3 regions of the Paenibacillus sp. FSL F4-0122 genome follow, and region 2 is predicted to be linked to each of the others. Evidence: riboswitches for the same ligand, from Rfam matches in the RefSeq annotation. Region 2 holds a riboswitch; each other region holds the start of a gene.

Region 1 (6,992 bases), 570 kb from region 2:
TCATATAACACTTGGCTAAGTCCATGGAATCCGGGATTCGTAATGGAACCGTTGCCCAAGCCCGTTAAGAACGCACCTGCTGTTGGTACAAGGATAATGAACGGATGCACAAGGATAGCAATCGCAATCAGCTTCATCTCCTTGGCTTCTATCTTTCGCCCGAGAAACTCTGGTGTTCTGCCAACCATTAGTCCACATAAGAAGACGCCCATGATGGCATACATCAGCATATTGATTAGTCCTACACCTTTTCCCCCGAAGACGTTATTGAGCATCATTAGGGCCAGAGGGGTAATGCCACCCAGCGGTGTCAGCGTATCATGCATATTGTTAACACTACCTGTCGTAGCTGCCGTTGTTACCGAAGTGAACAGCGAAGATTGCGGGATCCCAAAACGTACCTCTTTACCTTCCATGCTGCCTTGCGAAGACTCGATCCCCAGCGCATTAATAGCGGGATTCCCTTTAGTTTCCGCATAATAATTCAGCCCCAGCAGCAGAACGAACAAGGTCATCATTGCTGTGAAAATCACCCAGCCCTGACGTTTGTTCTTAGCGAACAACCCGTACATATATGGCAAAGAGGCTGGCAACATCCACATAGAGAGAATCTCCAGAACGTTCGTAAGTGGATTAGGGTTCTCAAAAGGATGCGCTGAATTGGCTCCGAAGAAGCCGCCACCATTCGTACCTAAGTGTTTAATTGACTCCAAAGAAGCGACTGGACCGATAGCGATTTGTTGCGTCTGCCCTTCGAGTGTAGTGACCTCAAGCGATGGCTTGAGCGTTTGTGGCACATGCAATCCTACCAGCACCAATGAAACTAGCAGAGCTAATGGAATGAATACACGAATATGTGCTTTTACGAAGTCCTCAAAAAAATTCCCGACTGATTTCTGTCCTGTAATCCCTCTGACAAAAGCAACCGCAACAGAAAATCCGCTCGCTGCAGACGTGAACATCATCATCGTGATGACTGCCATTTGTGAAAAATACGATAGTCCCGTCTCCCCGCTATAATGCTGCAGGTTCGTATTGGTCATAAAGCTGATCACCGTATTAAATGAAAGCGTCTGTTCCATATCGGCAATTCCATTCGGGTTCAGCGGCAATCCCCGCTGTAATCTTAGAAAAATATAACTGAAAGCAACCAGTACGATATTAGTTAAAACAAAGCTGAGTGCATACTTCTTCCAGGACATTCCGTCCCGTTTTTTCAGGCCGATCAGCTTATAAATACCTTTCTCTGTGCCTGCAAACCAGCGATCCGTACGATTCGGTTCGTTAGAAAATACATGATATAAATACGTCCCCATCGGCTTGACCAACAAGATGAGAATTACAATTACGACGACTATTTGCAAAATGCCCATGAATGCCCCTCCTTAAAATTTCTCAGGATGAATCAACGCGTAAACCAGATATATAAACAACAGTAGGGTAACAGCGATTACTAGAATCACAGCTTATCCCTCCCCGTATCCTCAACTACACCTGCGCACCAGCGCATAAAGCCATAAAATAACCCGTAAATTACAGCTAACGAAGCCACCATATACAGATCCATCATATCTTCCGCACTCCTTCCATTATCCTTGATGAGGTGATCTATCGATTAGAAAATCAGCATCACCACTATGGGAATAGATTACATAGCTCGCACCAAGTCTTTTATAGACCAATCTAGGATTTATAGAACTTGTAATCACAAAAATTGGCTGTGTCGTCCAGGTACGGCACATCTGAATATAGCGGCAGCAAAGCGGAAAGCTGCTCTCAAACAGATATACCCTGCCTACCGGGAACGATGGGCGAAACCAAGTGCTCTGATGGCGGGTATCCACTAGAATAACCTGCTCGATTCCGAGCTCCTCTAGTAAAGCCTTCTCAGCCAGATTGTTGGTTAATCCCGCCATCTTAATACCCCTGAACTTCAGAAGTTTAATGAAATGTTCTCCCGCCTTTGTAGGCGCACATACAAGCACATATTCATTCTGATCCGTCATCTCTTTTTTCTCCTCCTGCTCATTTACAACAAGGAGGCAACGAAAATCTCCGAAAGGATGTTGACCTATCGTCATTTTCGGGCACAACCTAAAGCTCGGTTGTGTCACGTCATTAGACGCTGCCTTACAAATACCGCTAATGATGAATTTAGCGACCTCTTGGGGGAGGCCTCCATAAATGCTTTGCTTCTAAGAGCACAGCAAAAAGCCACAAAGGATCTCCTCTGTGGCTCGCTAGCGGTCACATTGCACTCATCCTCTCTCCATACGCTTACGAGGTTAGCTGTCGGATTCGGGCGGTGAGAGTCGCCCTACCTGTATAGATGCGAACTCACTCGCACCCTCTACAGGATTCACCCCATAATCAGCTTCCGACTCTCACATCGGCTGCCGATTGTTGGTTCCCCCGCTTTCCTTATCGGAAATTAAGCGGATCAAATATTCGATTGTCGTTGAAACAGGAGTAATCATACTCTTATGCACGAAGACTTGTAAAACCTGAATGATGCCAAAATAATGCAAATTAAAAACTATTTTCCCATTAGATAGCGCTTACTTGATATCTAATCTCTCTATATCTCTTGTTTACTCGAGTTTCGAGCGTTTAATCGCTATCTATAACCCATGTGATTTTATTCACCTTTTTAGGGTGAAAATACTGCAAATTCCCTTTATAGGTTGAAACGCAAGAAGCAGAGGTTGAGCGAGAAAGAGGCGCGATAACACGCCATAAATACCTATTTACCTCGTTTTTCAGTCGTAGTCGGCAGGATATGGTTAAAATCGCTCTAAAAGAACATTTTCCGTTTTTTACAGAAAATCTTGAAAAGAGTATGATTCGGGTTGAATCTAATTCATGAAAAACAATCAACGCTGAGTTCCTGCATTCGCAGGGAACGGGGGAACCATCAGGCCACCTGGCCTACTTGGGGTGAATCCAAAGGAGACTGCGTAAGTCTCAATAGGTAGGGCGACTCTCACCGTCCGAATCCGACAGCTAACCTCGTAAGCGTAAAGAGAGAGACCCTTGATCCGCCACGCTTTGGCCCAGGTATATCTGCCTGTAATCCAAAACCGCAGCAGAGGTCCTCCTCTTGCTGCGGTTTTTGCGTTACCTGAGCCTATTAGGTGATAGCACGCTGGATGGGGTGAATGTTTTGAAGCACTATTATTTAGGGATACATCAAGGGCTGCTTGAGCCGATAAGTCTAAATTACGTTTGTTTCGGGGCCTTGTGGTTCGAAGAAAATAATCACAGGTACATTGTAGGTTATGCATTTGGCCAGAACCAGATCCAAGCCCTTCGCCAATTCAGTACACCTTCTTCTTGTAAAGACTGTTTAGACTCTAAGATTGTATATGAAATATATAAAAAAATTCGAGAACAACAACAGCAGCAGGATTGGTCATCGCATCAAAAACTCCCGTGGTTTACAGCCTTCAAGGAGCCTTGGAAAGATGTAAGCGCCGGTTGGTATGTCTTGAGATCCCGCAGCACCTTTCCCTTACATCTATCTGTTATACGGAAAGAGAAGTTCCGACTATGGCTAGAGCATACCGCAGTCTGTGAGAATAAAATGGAAATGCTCGCTTGTGTAGAAAAGGCTAGTGTCACTCATCATGTAGACTTAAAGCTTTTGGAAATCTAAGGAGGAACCCTACTATGGACCAGCGCAGACTATCCCGCATTGAAGTATTTGTATTGGATGAACCCGAGCCTATTCACTATGGAATGGAAGGGGCTGAAGGCTGCCGTTATGGTATTCTGAAGCTCACCTGTAAGGGAGGTTGCAGTTGGGGGGCTTGTCTAATCTCTGCCAACACCAAAAATTTCGATCTCATTAAATGGAGTTCTTTTTTACGGGCTATCTGTCATTGCCGTCTTGAGGAAGCGCTGGATAAGGTCCGCCGCGAAGGTTCAGATTGGGAGCAGGTTAAGCTTGAGCTAGTTCAGGGTGCTTTGCAGGATTTAAAGGCCAAGCTCCAGGGTAAATCCTTGGCTGGGCATATTCAGCAAGGGCGTCTGTACAGTGTTGCAGCTGGGGGGAGCAATTCCAGAAGTGAACGGCTCTACTACAAACCTTCCAAAGCTTTTTCCACTGCCTCCCAGCAGAAACACAGTTGCCCGGAACCAGACACCGCCGATCTTATCAATAAATCCATCTCTTACTTTTCTATATTATAGATTCAAGCAAATCTCTCATTCTGAAAGGATCGTGTTCACCATGCCTGACCCCTTACCTCCCGTGTCCACCTACAGTGCTAAATTTGCAGAGTGTGTTCAAAAGTATACTAATGAAGTCTACGTACTCAGTTCCATGTTATTAGAACAATCTAATGAGGCAGACAAGGTTACTATCCGCACCTTCACAGAGCTTCATAAAATATATCGTCAGGATAACTTCGACCCTCAGTTATTCTCTATCCACGCTTACCGCACTTGTATTCGCCAGTGTGCTGATTCTTTTGCCCGGCGCTCTCTTCTATCGGCTAAGGGATTACCTTGGGAGGAACAGCTTGTGAAGGTATTGTGGTACGGCTTAAAGCTGCCTCTTTCTCAAATAAGCATTATTCTGCAAAAAAGTGTTCCTGCACTGAAAGCACAGCTTAGAGCTGTACGGGAGCAGATGACCGACCAAGCGGATATACGAACGAGCGCAAATCTTTCTATAATTTAGTCACTGACTAGAATTCAGACGATCTTTAAGCGCATGAAGCATCTAACGGACTCAGGAGCCTTTAATTGAAGCTTTTCCTCAAATTTGGCCGGCGTTCGGACTCCAGTAGAAATCCCGAGCGATGAGCGTCTCGGATCGTCTTCAAGCAGGCCCTAATCATCTTCCACCAAGGCAAGGCTTACGGACCCAGATGACATTATTTGCACGTTTATCGCCTTTTGAGCATAGTATCGGACTCCAGTGCAACTATTTGGTTAAAAGAGCTACTAATTCACCGTTTTTCATGCCAATAGCGACTATTGTGTCCGATATCTTGCCAAATCTCGATGATTGTTGCATTTAAGTGTTGCTGGGTCCGTTAGCTATATCAGCTCGTATACAAAGAGATTGCCAACGCAAAAACGGGGATATCCCAGCAACCATAAATGGCTGTTAGGATCCCCCCCGAAAATTCAGTACCTACTATTGTGCCTTACTCTTACGCGCCTTACTGTACATCCACAATCCTGCCAACATCCCCACTATAGCAACACCGGTCAATACGCCTTGAACGAAATCCATAAAAGTGGAGCCATCCGGAAGCATTCTACTAACCGAAGCCAGTGATACCGAACTCATTAAAAGCATAATGGTATATTGTTCGCTTGTAGACATCATTAGCACTCCTTAAAAGTTATATGAGGCCTTCTTAGATCTTGTATGCTTTCATCGCTTTTCTGATTTCTTTAATACTTGGGCGTTTGCCGTACATCAGTACGCCGGTACGATAGATCTTGGCTGCCAGCCATCCGAAGATGAAGGTAGTCACAAGCAGGATCAGCAGCGATACAATGACTTGCCAGATCGCCACCTCACCGACACCAATTCGGAGCAGCATCGTCAATGGTGAAGTGAAAGGTACATAACTCGCTATCTTAACCACTAGAGTATCTGCATTGGAGATACTGAACAGTGGAACATAGAACGCTACGAAGCCTAACATCATGATTGGCATTACCGCCTGGCCGAGATCCTCCGTACGGCTGACAATCGAACCTACAGCCGCATACATCAAGGCATAGAGGAAGTAACCTAATACGTACAAGACAAATCCATAGAGCAGCAAGTTAATATTGAGCTGGCCTAAATCGAGATCAAAATCAGCCAATACAGTCGCATTATGCGGGAGCGTCAAATTGACGACGATCGCTGCGACAAAGATCCCAATTTGCAATATTCCTACTAGGAAAACACCGATAACTTTACCGAACATTTGCGCTAAAGGTGAGGCACTTGTAATGAGAATCTCCATAATCCGCGAGCTTTTCTCAGAGGTTATCTCAGCGGCAATCATGTTGCCTGTCATCATAATGGACATAAAGAACAACATAAGCATGGCATATACGATAATGTAGTTAATGGCCGGAGTGTCCTCCTGAGAGCTTTCACTGCCACCGCCTGCGTTAAGCTGTTGTGTAGTAATCTGCACTGGTGTTGACATTGCAGCAATCTGTTCAGAGGTCAGCTTGTCGCCAACGATGAATTGTGTGTTTGCTTGCTGAAGTGCATTTTGAAGATAAACTTGAACATCTCCGTTTAGTTCTCCATCATTACTGTGATAAGTAACGGGTGGAAGCCCTTCACCAGTAGGTTCTGCAAAAGTAACATAACCTTCTACTGTCTCTTCATCTAATGCTTTCTTTAACTCGGCATCATCCGCAGAAGCATATTGTACTATCTTAGCCTGTGGCATGCCCTCTGGCGCAGTATAAGCCTTCAACAATTCTGCAACCTGATTTCCCTCTTCAGCAATCACAGCAATTTGAGTAACTTCACTTTTGGCCGAATCACCCTTAAACTGATCGATGATATAGGGAAGATTCATCCCTATGCTGAGCAATAATACTAGAATCAAAGTAGTAATCATAAATGATTTCGTTCTAACTTTATTTTTAAAGGTAAAGCCGATAATTGTCCCCATCTTATTCATTAGATTCACCCACCGCTCTGATAAAGATTTGGTTTAACGTAGGTTCCTTGATTTCAAAATGCTCCACTTCACCCTGTGCTATCGCCTGCTGTAAAATACGCTGTGCTGCACCGATCTCACTGATCGATAACAGATACCCACGCTCCAGCCGTTTCACTGCTGTAACGCCTGCGATGGACTCCAGACCTTTTACCTCATTAGCTGTACGCAGCAATACTTCTTCCCGCGGGTAGCCATTCTTAATCGTGCGGATATCCCCTTGAACGACCGTATTGGAACGATCGAGAATCGTAATGTTACGGCACAGCTCTTCTACATGCTCCATCCGGTGCGTAGAGA
Region 2 (6,992 bases):
GCACTTGAACCAGGTCATCCAGAGGAGAATCCGCCAACAGGCGGAAATCTGTGCCTTTAATGACGGCTCTATCCTGCACGATATTATCTACACGAAATGTTAAATCACCGCCATAAGATTTGCGAACGACCAAGTCTCCTAAATTCATTACAACCACCACCTCTACCCCATCGTATGGGCAAAGGCCTCAGTTGGTTCATAACTCGCCATATTTTTAAAATATAAGAATGTATAATGCTCCACCAGAATAACATCCTTATATTTCTACGAGAAACGGTTGTCGTCCTTTAAGACAACAACCGTTTCTTATTGCTTATTCAATTCCAGCGGCTAGCAAAACACCGCTTAAGCGGGCGTATTCTTCAAGACTGAGTGTTTCTCCGCGACGGGTCGGTTCAATACCCGCTTCTGCGAGTAAAGCCTCCAGCTGCTCACGTCCTTGTTCAGGGAAGTAACGAGCCTTCAGATTGTTAGCAATCGTCTTGCGGCGCTGTGTGAAAGAAGCGTGAACCACTTCAAAGAAATGCTTCTCACTCTCCACCTTTACCGGAGGATGCTCTCTAACCTTCAGACGGATAACAGCAGACTCCACATTAGGTTGAGGGATGAATACCGTACGCGGCACGATACAGACGAGCTCAGGCTCGCTGTAGTACTGCACGGCAATGCTAAGACTTCCGTATTCCTTTCCACCTGGAGATGCAGCCATACGCTCCGCAACCTCCTTCTGAATCATTACAACGATGTTATCAAGGGGAAGCTTCTCTTCAAGCAGCTTCATCAGAATCGGAGTAGTCACATAATAAGGCAGGTTAGCAACCACACTGACCTTGCTCACAGTGGTGAAATCTTCCTTGAACATTTCCTGCAAGTTCACATTGAGGACATCATCGTTACGAACCTTAACATGGGGATAAGGGGAAAGTACGTCTTTTAATATTGGAATCAGTCTACGGTCTATCTCTACGGCAGTTACAGCACCGGCTGTTAGTGCCAGACGCTCCGTCAGCGCTCCAATTCCCGGCCCGATCTCCAGCGCCCCAGAATCGCTATCTAGTCCAGCAGCGTCTACAATCTTGTCCAAAATATTTTGATCAATCAAAAAATTCTGTCCCAGGCTTTTCTTAAACTTGAATCCATAACGTTGAATAATCTCTTTGGTCCGTTTTGGAGTCGAAATTTCCTCTCTACCACTCATGAAGTAATGCCTCCCTGATCAATTTGGGCGAGAGCCCCGGCAAATTCCTCCCGCGTAATCCCAAACATCGCCAGCCGCTTGTACAGCTGTTTGCCGTTACAATATCCGATTCCAAGCAAATTACCAAGCGCCATACGTCTTTCAGCAGCCCGAGGGTGTACAAGCATTCCAGCGGCCATAAGGTCATCAATACCAATCAAAGCAGGTGCTCCTTCAAAAGAGGTATGTACATTACGCAGCGCATGACGAATCGCCTCTGGCGATGCATTCTCTACACCGATATCCCCTTTTCGAGTTGCGTCCTTCTCCGGAATAAAAGCATGCTTGCAGCCCGGCACCTTCGCTGAAACGATTTTACGAATTCGCTCCCCGGCATGGTCCGGGTCCGTAAGAATAATAACCCCTCTGCGTTCCATAGCTAGCGCAATCTTCGCAATTACAGTCCGGTTTACAGCAGAGCCGCCTGTCTCAATCGTATCTGCTTCCACAGCACGCTTAATGGCTACGGTATCGCTTTTGCCTTCAACGACGATTAATTCCTTAATCATATTTCTTGACTCCTTCCAAAAAAAGCAAAAAGAAGAGGATTCGCTCCTCTTCTTTTGGTTAAAGAATGTATAAGTGATGAGCGGTTGCTCTGCGATCAACGAAATGATCATCCAGCGTTCCTTACGGTTATCATCACTATAGCTTATCAAAGGATTTTTTGCAAAAGCTTCAGTTCTAGTTAAGCTCTGGTTTCACAGGTCCAATCACATATACGGTACGTGATTTACGGCCGAAATTACGAGCATGGCTCAGGGAATCATAATAGACATCCACTTTATTGCCTTTAATGGCACCGCCAGTATCCTCTGCACGGCGGAATCCAAGCCCATCGATATAAACCCACCAGCCAATAGGAATTACATTCGGATCTACTGCAATTGTACGACCTTCCGTTACGCGTGTTCCGGAGGCAGTTTTAGTACCTATTCCTGGCTCTTCTGACGAATAAGCTGTCATGGAGACGTTCTTAATCATCTTCTTGTACTCAAAGTCTACGCCAGCCTTGCTTGTGACGTTCTTAGTCTTAGCGCTAACTTTAGTCGTTTTGGAGGTAGTGCTTGATTTGGAAGTTGTTGTAGCTTTAGCAACTACAGTAGGCTTAGGAAGTGCTTTAGTACCAACGGCAATGATCTTATCTTTTGTTACCGTTTGTACTTCCTTGCCGATCATGCGCATAGAGGCCAGTTCTCCGTCTTGATAGATCTTTTCAATATGCTGAACCATGACGCCTGGTTTGCCTGCCTGTGCCACTCTAACTGTTCCCACAGTAAGGGAGGGATCTGCTGTCTTAATAACACGGAAAGGTAAGTTAGTTGTTCGCTGTACCGTTTGCTTGTTGATACGAACGATCTTAATCTCCATGTCAGCAGAGATGGTGGTGTCTAACGAAGGAAAAATCTTATCATAGCCTTCTAGGTTGATACCCAGTTTGTCAATCGCCTGACCGATAGTGTCTTCGGTCGTATATAACGTTTTTGTTGCTCCGTCCGCAGTAAGGCTAAATTTCTGCGCACGATTGATAACGACACGGTCACCGTCTTTTATTTCATCACTCAGACCTAAAGATAATTCATCATGCGGCTGCAGCGAAATTTGCTCTTTCTCCAACACATCACCAAGAAGTGCTTCTCGCGTTTCAAGTGTCTGTGTTTGCCCGTCTATTACTAAAACAAATTGTTTGTTACTTTGACCGTGTACGTACAGCAGAATTAACAGCGCGATTGCGATTGAAATCACACCTGCAAGTAAAAGTACGCGAGTATTTACTTGCTCCCACCGTAATGCGAAAGACCTGCTGGATGACTGCGAATCATGGGATACCTCTGGTTGGAATAAGCCCATTCTCTCCATCCTCCTTACATAGCCTCGTCGTCAATTTGTATATCATGAGGACTGAATTTCTTTGACGAAACTATTTGAGATTGTCACAGGATACGCACGTATTAACTTAGCGTCTCCTGCTCATGGATCGCCTGCTCGGCACAGCTACTCCCACACCTGTTATATAACAGTATGCGGGCAACATTCAGTTTATTCAAAAATAAAGAAGCCTAAAAAGAGTTCTCTTGAGGACTCTTTCGTGGCTTCTCCGATGTCAGAATACGCGGGAATGTTTGTGCACGAGGTTGCCTCTCTTACTTGCGCTTACGGGGTTAGCTGTCGGGTTCGGACGAAAGAGAGACGCCCTATTTCAGGTCACCCGCTCACGGCGGTTGCCCTTAAATTCACCCCAAAGACCACGTGAAGAAATCAAATATTGTTCTGCGGCAATTCCTAGTCGTATTCAAGATACAGGCATGCGGCAGTTCAATATTGGTTCCCCCGTTCTCCATACGGAGACTCAGCGAGACGATCCATGAATCAATGGCTGTCACAATAACAACAGCTCACATCACTGAAAAGATGATATCCTGTTTTGATGCATGTTGTAAAGGACGATTCAACCACGTTTAAGCAAATATATGGTTAAAATATTGTAATAATCAGCCGTTTTTATATTAAAAAAGTTTAATATATCGGCTATTCTCTATTTTTCACCCGTTTTACTCCTGTTTTCAGACAATCCCAAATCGTTCCAGTGCGTTCGCATACGTAATTTTAGCCAATTCTTCCCATGTTAACCCTTTAATTTCAGCCGCAGCCTCTGCTACTAACTTCACATGAGCACTCTCATTTCGCTTGCCACGGAAGGGGTGTGGAGTCAAATATGGAGCGTCTGTTTCGATCAATAATCGGTCCAATGGCGTCTGTGCAAGCACCTCTTTAGGCACTCTGGCATTTTTGAACGTTATCGGTCCTCCAAATGACAAATGAAATCCAAGGTCTAGACACATTTTTGCTGTTTCCCAGCTGCCTGAGAACGAATGCATCACGCCACCAATTTCATTTGCTTTTTCCTCCCGTAAAATCCGTACAACATCTTCATGAGCATCACGGTCATGTATACAGATTGGCATTTTTAGTTCACGGGCTAGTCCGATTTGTTTGCGGAAGACCTCCTGCTGCACATCCTTGGGAGAGGTATCCCAATAATAATCCAATCCAATCTCTCCGATGGCCACCACTTTTTCATGGCTGCAAAGAGAGGCGATCCAATCGAGGTCCCCCTCTTTCATATCAATCGCATCCTGTGGATGCCAGCCCACCGCTGCATAAATATAATCATAAGATTCAGCCAGCTTCATCGTTGAAGGGATCGTTTCCCGATTAAATCCAATATTGATCATCTTGCTAACTCCGGCCTCTACTGCACGAGCAATAACTTCCTCGCGATCCTCGTCGAATTGAGGCGCATCTAGATGTGTATGTGTGTCGAACAGATACATTTTAAAGCTCACTCCTTGTTGTTTTTATCAATAGTTCCATAAATATTTGTATTATTTTGCAAAAATCTCTGCTACAGAAGAGGGCAAGCGTGTAAGGGCTTTTTTCAGCTTATCCTGTGGGAAATATAGATGATATCTGCCACGATGAATTCCGCTTATTGAGCGCACAATATCCGATACCTCTGAAATTTCCCGCAATTGCTCATTCCGATCAAGCAGTAAAATTTGATTATTGTCGAAGGCTGCTCCTGGACGGAACACATCATAAGGCAAATCTGTCGGATAATCAATCTCTAGGTCATATTCTGGGTTAAGTCCCACTCCCGCAAAACTGCTGCGGATTTCCGTAATCATATCTGTATCCAAATTCTCGATCTCTACATATTTATACAGTTTACGATGAATAAAACGGGTACACAAGTCGCTTAATAACTCATCTTCTTCAAGTGTCCATTGCATAAAAGCAGTCTGTACCAGTGCCTCATCAAGCATTAAATATTGCTTCACTGTTACTTCTCCTCGAAAGAGATCTTCCAGCGGAGCGATCATAAAGCGAAATTTGTACCCCTCTTGGAACAATTCTTTAGCTCTACGGAAGATTTGACGCAAAATAATTTCAGAGCTGCGCGTCACCGGATGAAAATATACCTGCCAGTACATTTGATAACGTGACATTAAATAATCTTCAATGGCATGCATACCTGATTCTTTTACTACAATCCGCCCATTATAAGGACGAAGCATTCTCAAAATCCGATCAATGTCGATGGTTCCATAGTTTACACCTGTATAGTACGCATCACGCAGCAAATAATCCATACGATCAGCATCCAGCGGACTGGAAACCAAATTGACAACAATTTCATGCTCATAAGTCTTAGAGATAACTGAAGCTACTTTACGAGGAAAATCTTCCTCCACATCACGCAATATTTCGGTAATCTCCGTGTCCTCCAAAATAATCCGGCAGGTCCAATCCTCATGGTTCATTTCAAAAGCTTCTTCTATAGAATGGGAAAATGGGCCATGCCCTAAATCATGCAGCAAAGCCGCACACAAAGTAAGCAAACTTTCTTCCGGAATCCAATCCTTATACCCGCTGCGCTCAAATTGCGAAATGATTCTTCGTGTAATTTCATATACTCCTAAAGAATGAGAAAATCGACTATGCTCTGCACCATGAAAAGTGAGATATGAGGTACCTAACTGGCGAATCCGGCGTAAACGCTGAAATTCTTTTGTATTAATTAGTCGCCAAATAATCGTATCCTGTACATGAATATAATTATGAACGGGATCCTTGAAAACCTTTTCTTCCGTGAGCGGCTGCTTCATGAGATCAACTCCTTCTAATAATTTAATATGATTTTAACTAATATCAGTATATAATAAGTAATTATGTCGTACTTTGTCGAAAAGTATCATTTTTGGTCTTGGTAAATCGACAAAATGCTTTCAGGGTAATTCTTAATTTTTATAGGGACATTCAAAGTTCTTATGGAAATTTTCTTATTCAGCCTATGAAAAAAGGTTGACTGATTTGGGAATCGTTGGTATTATAAGTATCATAAAACAGTGAACAATGTCGAATAATGACGTTTTTGGAACATTGAGAGGAGTAACGATTGTTATGATGAAATCAACAGGAATTGTAAGAAAAGTAGACGAACTTGGACGGGTTGTTATTCCTATTGAATTACGCCGTACACTTGGCATTGGCGAAAAGGACGCACTGGAAATTTACGTTGATGGCGAACGGATTATGCTTAAAAAGTATGAGCCTGCCTGCATTTTCTGTGGCAACGCTGAGAACGTAACTTACTTTAAAGGAAAAATAGTTTGTCATGAATGCATTTCTTCCATCCCTACCCCTGTGACAAACTAAATTAAATAGTATATAATAGAACTAATCAAATTGTTAATTCTAACCTTTTCATATCTCCTTGACCTCCCGTGACCGCGGGAGGTATTTTTTATGTCTGGGTTTGCCCTCCCTAAGGGCAATGTACTTCAAGACGGAACCAGTAATACTTAGTTGTATTTCTTACAGTTATTTTAAATGATTTTTACCATTAAACGAATTAATTGTATTTTGTACACTTATATTCCCTATATCTCCGTGAAATCAATCATTTCCACCTTTATAACTGTATGAAGTACAACTAAACGAACAAATACATAAAAAAATTCAAAAATAACTGTACAAAGTACATTTAACCCACAGATAAATCATTCAAGCTCGGGCCGTTTCCAAGAACCCTTAGTTATTCTAAGAGTTCGTCTACAACACTTACTCTTCTGCTCTATCAAGCAACGCATTATAAATATCCCGTTTGGCTACACCCCGGTCTGATGCCGCTTTTTTCATAGCCTCTTTACGTGGCACATCCTGTGCTTCGTAATGAGCTACATGTTCTTCA
Region 3 (6,992 bases), 1.2 Mb from region 2:
ACGTGCGACGGCGGAGGAGGAAGCTGCTGCAGCTGGGATCGTGGATGCCGCCGGCGGCGCCTCCATTCTGCAGGAGTGGCTGGGCATTAAGGTGCTTGTGCCACAACGCGGTCTTAAGAAGCAGATGGTTGGCATGGCCTGTCAAAATGCAAGAGTGGCTATCGACGAGAAATTCCGGCTGATTGAACGGGATGAAGAGCGTACCTCTGGAGCAGCGATCAGCTTAGGTGAGAGCTTGGGTCTTGAACGCTTGAGCCGCATTGAGGCGTTCGATAACTCGAACATTCAGGGGACTAACCCGGTCTCAGCGATGGTTGTCTTCATTGATGGCAAGCCTGCACGAAAAGAGTATCGTAAATATAAGGTTCGTACGGTAGTGGGTGCGGATGATTATGGAACGATGCGCGAGGTCATTCGGCGGCGATATGAACGGGTATTGAAGGAGAATCTTCCGATACCGGATCTTATCGTGGTCGATGGCGGGAAAGGGCAAATCTCCTCTGCTATTGATATTCTGGAGAATGAGCTGGGATTATTCATTCCGGTCTGCGGCCTTGTTAAGGATGATAAGCATAAGACGGCTCAGCTTTTGGTTGGAGATCCGCCAGAACCTGTCGCGCTAGCCCGGGACAGTCAGGAATTTTACCTTTTGCAACGGATTCAGGATGAGGTCCATAGGTTCGCGATCACCTTCCACCGTGAACAGCGCGGGAAGTCCATGGTTACCTCCAAGCTGGATTCTATACCTGGTATAGGTGAGAAGCGCCGTAAAGCGTTGCTTAAGCATTTCGGATCGCTTAAGAAAATTAAAGAAGCCTCCGTGGATGATTTCCGTACACTTTCTATTGGAGAAAAGCTGGCAAGACAAATTCTTGATGCGCTCAAGGACGAAGAGCCAACCTCATAGCAATGATGACAAAAGAAAAAGGGTATCACAGCAGCGACTAAAGCTGCTATGATGCCCTTTTTTTAATTTGGTTATAGGATGTACACTATTTTATTTTCTTAAATCAAAGAAGAAGGCTCCACCGGCTTAGGTTTCTGTGGTGGATTAAATCGATAGACGATGTAAGCGACTATGAACGGCATAATAATCGCGAAGATACCCGCGCCTACATTTACGCTCTCCTTCATAAAGATCAGCGTAGCGCCCATCAGGATGCTGTCAAACACGACGTGGCTGAACATGACAGCAATAAATCCGTAACGAAGGAAAATATAACTGAACAGCAGCCCGATTACGGTCAGCTCAATCGGACGGGAGCTGATGGGATAGATCGGATATAACGTATGGCCAAACGCCCAAACCAGCGTGGTGATCAAGCAAGCGACGAAAGTGTTCCGGAACACCTTTTTCAGCATAGGGATTCCGAAAAAGCGATAAATGGCTTCCTCAGATAAACCAGCGAGCCATGCGACGATAGGCAGAAGCCAAGCATATCTCATGTTATAAGGAGACTGGGTGGCGTCTGTAGTAGACCAATTGTGCAAGGTAAACGATAATATGATGAACATAACCGTCTGCACCCCTAGCAGAACGAAAGCCCACATGTATCCAGCCCGGATACTATCCAACACATATTGTCCATAGCCGGGCTCTTTGGCGCGGGGCCAAGGGTTCATGCCTCCCTCTTTTCGCCATAGGCCATTGCCGCCCACTAAAGAGAAGTAAAGCAAGGAGGACATCAGCAGGCTGTATAAAGCATAAATGATAAACATAATGACAGAGGTAATCTGTGCTTCTAGCCCTTCGCCTGTTGATTCAGGCAGCATATTATAGGTGCTGATCATCATGATTACAAAATAGGCTGAGCTTAGGAATACCCCACGTTTAAAGGAAGTATGCTCTCTTCTAAGAATACTGTAGACGAGTGCCAGAATTCCTAAAATCAGTGTGGGTATACCGTAACCGAATAATGTCAGCTTTTCCGCTAAAGAGGTCTGTCCTTGTACGTAGGAGGTATGCCAAGCCGGTGCAGTGAATCCGGCATTAAAGCTGGAGACCTGCTCTCCACTGAAATCAAAATAATAGTGCAATAAGGATTCGCCGACCTGAACAGTGCTATCCGTATACACCAGCCCATGGCTTCCTGTATTCGATTCAATTTGTAGCTTGGCAGGATTTACTTCCCATTCCTGAAGCCAAGGACGAGCAAGATTCTCCTTCTGCGCTAGAGTGAGGTCAGCTCCCTTGTCCTCTTTTGCACCAACGGAAGCAATGCCAGACCCCTCTTCGGAGGCAACTTTTGCAGCCTTTGAGAAAGCGACAATCTCGCCGGTATACATATTGAGGTCAACGATGATTTGCGGCTCTTGATCCGCTGACGGAGTAAGCGTTGCACGAAAGACATCAAAAGGATATTTTTGATCCAATTTTTTCTTGGTGTAGTCCTCCACAAGCTTCTCGCGAGACATATAACCATAAAAGGAAGAGTCCGTCTCGTAAAGTACATTCCATTGATCGTTTGGTGCTTCGGTGTAATTGAGCTTTTGTTCTGCGAATAATACGGCTTGGTCACGGGCTTCTGCCTTGCTAATAACGGTGGTATCTTCCCCTGTAGAGCTGCTTAGCAGCGAAGGGGAAATCTGAAACATAATAAATAGAATAAGACCGATAATGCCCGAGATGATGAGCCTCTTGGAGAGGGCACGTTGCTGTAGGGGCTGGCCGACGGGATTCATGTAACGCCTCCTTGTTATGTACTGACAATGTTATGTTCCATTATAGTATTAGTGCCTGGCTGGTTACAAAAAACATTATATGTTCTTTTTATGGGTAATAGAGATAGTATAGAATAGTCATGTGAATTTATACCATGAATTTTATCGTGTTCATTTGTGTACGAATGGTGAGAATCGGTGTAATTGCAGGGAAAACACGGAAAAGTGATGAGAAAAGGTACTCCATTTGATGCAGTCTCTTTAAACCGCATTTTTTCATGTGAATGAGCATTAATTGTGTCTTTGTGAATTCACTAAATAACGTATATAATTTGTATGCAATTGTATAGTAGCCGAATTTCTGGTGAAAACGGGGGAACCATAAGAAGTGATGAAAAGTGGAGTGTACAAGATAAATGGCACTTTCATCAGGGGTGAATTTCGTTCTAGGAACGAATAGGGCAGCCTGCACAGTCCGAATCCGTCAGCTAACCTCGTAGGCTAATTTACTGCAGGAACCAAGTCAGCATTGGTTTTCCAGTGCTTTTTTTGTTGGAATTTTTGATAAGAAGGTGAGCATAGTGGCTTCACAGTTTCGCAGGATTTCTGAATTTAAGTTTCTGAAGCTCTCGCCGCCGCAGATACTGGTGCTTGGTTTTGCATCGATTATTCTGATAGGGGCCTTGCTGCTTATGTTGCCCATTTCAAGCACAAGCGGGAATTCCGTGGAATTTATTGATGCATTATTTACTTCAACTTCGGCAACCTGTGTAACAGGACTTGTTGTGCTGGATACCGGAACTTCGTTCACGATTTTTGGGAAAACCGTAATTATGATCCTGATCCAGATCGGCGGCTTAGGTTTTATGACCATGGCCACTCTATTTTCACTGGTGTTAAAGCGTAAAATTTCTTTGCGGGACAGGCTAATCCTACAGGAAGCCATGAATCACGGCTCTATGGAAGGAATTGTGCGACTGATCCGGAGAGTCCTTATATATTCTCTTGTCATAGAAGGCTGTGCCGCTTTGCTGCTGTCTATTCGCTGGGCTTTTGATATGCCACTGGGAAAAGCGATTTATTTTGGCATATTTCATGCGGTGTCTATGTTTAATAATGCGGGGTTCGATATTTTTGGGGATTTTCGCAGTTTAACTGATTATGTATATGATCCGCTTGTGAATATTATTGTGATGTTTCTGATTGTCTCCGGCGGGATTGGTTTTATTGTAATGTCAGATCTGGTGGAGTTTCGGGTAACCCGCAGGCTGTCTCTACATAGTAAAGTTGTCCTGTCCACCAGCACAGGGCTGATTCTGATCGGAGCTCTGGTTATTTTTATATTCGAGTTTACTAACACTCGTACCCTAGGTTCACTGAATTTTGGCGGTAAAATATTATCAGCCTTCTTTCAATCCGTGTCTCCCCGTACGGCTGGCGCGAACACAGTTGATATTGCTGGACTTCGGCAGGCTACACAATTTTTTATAGTGATTCTTATGTTTATTGGTGCTTCTCCAGGCTCAACGGGCGGCGGGATCAAGACAACAACCTTTACGATGATGATTGGTGCTGTTATTGCTATGCTGCGTGGACGGGAAGATGTTGTGTTGTTCCGTTATCGGCTGGCTCAAGAGCGCATCTACAAGGCATTAACGATCACACTGCTGGCTTTGTTGTTAATCGCCTCTGTGTCGATGATACTCTCCACAACTGAAGACAGTAATTTCTTGGCAATCTTGTTTGAGACGACCTCCGCCTTTGCTACGGTAGGACTGACTATGGGGCTAACTCCGGAACTGTCAGCGATCGGTAAGATTCTACTCTGTCTGACGATGTTTGCAGGTCGGCTAGGTCCACTAACCTTGGCGTATGCACTCGGTCCCAAACAGGGTAAACCACTGTATAAGTATCCTGAAGGTAAAATAATTATTGGATAGGAGTTAATTAGAAATGAAAGCACAGCAATTTGTAGTAATCGGCTTAGGTCGCTTCGGTTCAAGCCTGGCGCTTGAGCTGATGGAAATGGGCTACGAGGTGCTCGGCATTGACCACCATGAAGAACGCGTGGAGGAAATGAGCGATCAGCTGACGCATACGGTAGTAGCAGATGCTACAGATGAGGGAATTATGCGCTCGCTTGGTGTACGGAACTTTGATTGTGGGATTGTTGCGATTGGTGACAATATGGAGAGAAGCATTCTGGCGGCCATTTTGTTAAAGGAGATTGGAGTCAAGCAAGTGGTGGCTAAGGCAATCTCCATCCTTCATGGCCGCGCACTGTCGCGGCTGGGGGTTGATCGGGTTATTTTTCCGGAGCGGGATATGGGGATTCGTGTGGCACACCAGCTGGTGACGCCCAATTTGCTGGATTATATTGAACTGTCCAAGGATTATAAAATTGTCGAGCTGACCGTGCCATCCTGCATGAACGGCAGAAGCTTGTCCGATTTAAATACAAGAGCTAAATATGGCTGCAGCATTGTTGCCCTAAATAGGGAAAGCGGAATAATCGTCGCTCCAACTGCCCATGATTATTTAAGTGAAGGCGATGTTATGGTACTCATTGGTCCTAATGAAAGTATTGACCGTTTTGAGAGTGAAGTTGTGAACCAAGAATCATAGTAAAAGAAGCTGACTCAAAAGTAGTGAATTCTACTTGGGGGCAGCTTCTTTTTTATGGAGTAAAGAGTAGGAAAAGTAATGGATTTTACTATGCCATATGACTATAGATCACGCGTAGTGATCTGTGCTATTGGGGTGTGTGGTGGGCGAGTTACTAGGTGTGATATTCGTACGGCTGTAGTAGATGATTTGTGGTATCTGTGACAGTGGACTATGGGCGAGATGCGTTCTTTGTTTGTACGATGTACAGAGTGGGTGTGAACTAATTAGAGAAAACTTCCCTGAAAACAGCCGCTATTCGCTCTAAATAAACGAAATTAGGGAATTTCTCCCTAATAATTAGAGGGATTCCTTATTAGCTACTGAATCGGCCAAAAATTAGGGAAGTTTTCCCTAATTATAAGTCTTCTGAACAAAAATCTCTGAATTTTAGGGATAAATCCCCTAATCTTTCGATAAGTGCTTCACTTATTGCCTCATTTGGAGATCAATAGGTGCGCCCCTTGATTCATTTGGTCCGGCTTTACTGCTCACGTTCTGTCAGAAACATCTCTTCGGTTACTTGCACCAGACTGCGAGCCGCCGTGCTCATGCTTCCATCGTCACGGTAAATCAGGCAGGTGGTCCGTTGAGTCTGCTCCAGCTCCTTGATATGTAAGGACACCAGTCCGCCGCCGTTCAGCAGCTCTGGACGCAGATAAGACTTTGGCAGCAACGCAGCCGCTTTGACAGTCGGAAGCAGCCGCACGATGGCTTCGAAGGAGTCAATCTCCATGCGCACATCGGGATCAATCCCGCAGCGCTGGAATAGATCGTCCGTCAGGCGCCGGTACCAGGTCCCCTTTGAGAAGAGAATCATAGGCAGCCGGGATAGATTATCCATGGTTAGCTTGGAAGATAAATTTAAAGGATGCTGCTCTGAGACGACCAGTCGCAATTGATCCTCAAACAGAGAAATGCAGCGTAACCCAGGTTCTTGAATAGAGGAAGCGATCAGACCTACATCTGATTTCCCCTCACTAACTGAGGATACGATCTCATGCGTTCGGCCTGTAATCAGCTTCAGCTCTGCGGTCGGATATTTGTCCATATAAGCGTTAACCAGCGGCGGAAGCGTGGTCTGCAGTGAGGTAAGACTAGCCCCCAAGGTGACAAGCCTTGGCTCCCCCTCTTTGAATTTAGAAAGGGCTTCCAGAAACTTGGAACGCTGCTGCCGTTGTTCAAGCGCATAGGAATAAGTGAGACGCCCAACCTCGGTTAACTCCAGTCGTTTGCCATAACGATTAAACAGTGCGACCCCCAGACGTTCCTCGAGTTTAGAAATTTTGCGAGACAAGGCGGGCTGGGATAGATTGAGCTGGCGTGAGGCCCGGTTTAAGCTGGAATGTTCCACAACTGCTGCAAAAACATCTAAATCGTCAAACATATATTGAGGTTCCTCTCCTAGTGCGATGTATGATCAGTAGTGATGAAATTCATAGCCTTAAGGGTAACTGTTCTTATTACATAAGGAAAATCAGGTTATGTCGGAAAATGTTGTTTCGCTAAATGAGAATTATTATCATATAAAATCTATTCTTATGCGTTTATTGTATAACGTTTAATAATTAGATTGCAATTCCCTTATAAGCGAAAAAAGAGTAACATGAAAAGTGACACAAGATATTCACATTTTGTGAAAAATAAAACTAAGTCCGGTAAACTCT

Evidence for each region. A riboswitch is a leader RNA that binds a small molecule or an ion and turns the genes downstream of it on or off. The one in region 2 is predicted to bind cyclic di-AMP.
Region 1: linked by a shared signal. The riboswitch ahead of MHH49_RS07240 (hypothetical protein) and the one ahead of MHH49_RS09755 (3D domain-containing protein) in region 2 are both predicted to bind cyclic di-AMP.
Region 3: linked by a shared signal. The riboswitch ahead of MHH49_RS14940 (TrkH family potassium uptake protein) and the one ahead of MHH49_RS09755 (3D domain-containing protein) in region 2 are both predicted to bind cyclic di-AMP.

Annotation. Positions count from the first base shown of each region.
Region 1 is NZ_JBBODI010000001.1:1,717,105-1,724,096, forward strand. Features, by position in the region: gene kdpA (potassium-transporting ATPase subunit KdpA) at 1-1,373, opposite strand, end outside; gene kdpF (K(+)-transporting ATPase subunit F) at 1,386-1,463, opposite strand; gene MHH49_RS07240 (hypothetical protein) at 1,590-2,006, opposite strand; cyclic di-AMP (ydaO/yuaA leader) riboswitch at 2,259-2,448, opposite strand; cyclic di-AMP (ydaO/yuaA leader) riboswitch at 2,868-3,032, shown strand; gene MHH49_RS07245 (hypothetical protein) at 3,101-3,655, shown strand; gene MHH49_RS07250 (hypothetical protein) at 3,670-4,191, shown strand; gene MHH49_RS07255 (hypothetical protein) at 4,232-4,684, shown strand; gene MHH49_RS07260 (hypothetical protein) at 5,147-5,341, opposite strand; gene MHH49_RS07265 (ABC transporter permease) at 5,373-6,653, opposite strand; gene MHH49_RS07270 (ABC transporter ATP-binding protein) at 6,646-6,992, opposite strand, start outside.
Region 2 is NZ_JBBODI010000001.1:2,287,750-2,294,741, forward strand. Features, by position in the region: gene yabG (sporulation peptidase YabG) at 1-148, opposite strand, end outside; gene rsmA (16S rRNA (adenine(1518)-N(6)/adenine(1519)-N(6))-dimethyltransferase RsmA) at 314-1,198, opposite strand; gene rnmV (ribonuclease M5) at 1,195-1,746, opposite strand; gene MHH49_RS09755 (3D domain-containing protein) at 1,922-3,088, opposite strand; cyclic di-AMP (ydaO/yuaA leader) riboswitch at 3,374-3,603, opposite strand; gene MHH49_RS09760 (TatD family hydrolase) at 3,802-4,572, opposite strand; gene MHH49_RS09765 (HD domain-containing protein) at 4,624-5,907, opposite strand; gene MHH49_RS09770 (AbrB/MazE/SpoVT family DNA-binding domain-containing protein) at 6,203-6,457, shown strand; gene rsmI (16S rRNA (cytidine(1402)-2'-O)-methyltransferase) at 6,863-6,992, opposite strand, start outside.
Region 3 is NZ_JBBODI010000001.1:3,451,759-3,458,750, forward strand. Features, by position in the region: gene uvrC (excinuclease ABC subunit UvrC) at 1-907, shown strand, start outside; gene MHH49_RS14935 (CPBP family intramembrane glutamic endopeptidase) at 1,006-2,682, opposite strand; cyclic di-AMP (ydaO/yuaA leader) riboswitch at 3,003-3,180, shown strand; gene MHH49_RS14940 (TrkH family potassium uptake protein) at 3,243-4,601, shown strand; gene MHH49_RS14945 (potassium channel family protein) at 4,615-5,286, shown strand; gene MHH49_RS14950 (LysR family transcriptional regulator) at 5,810-6,712, opposite strand.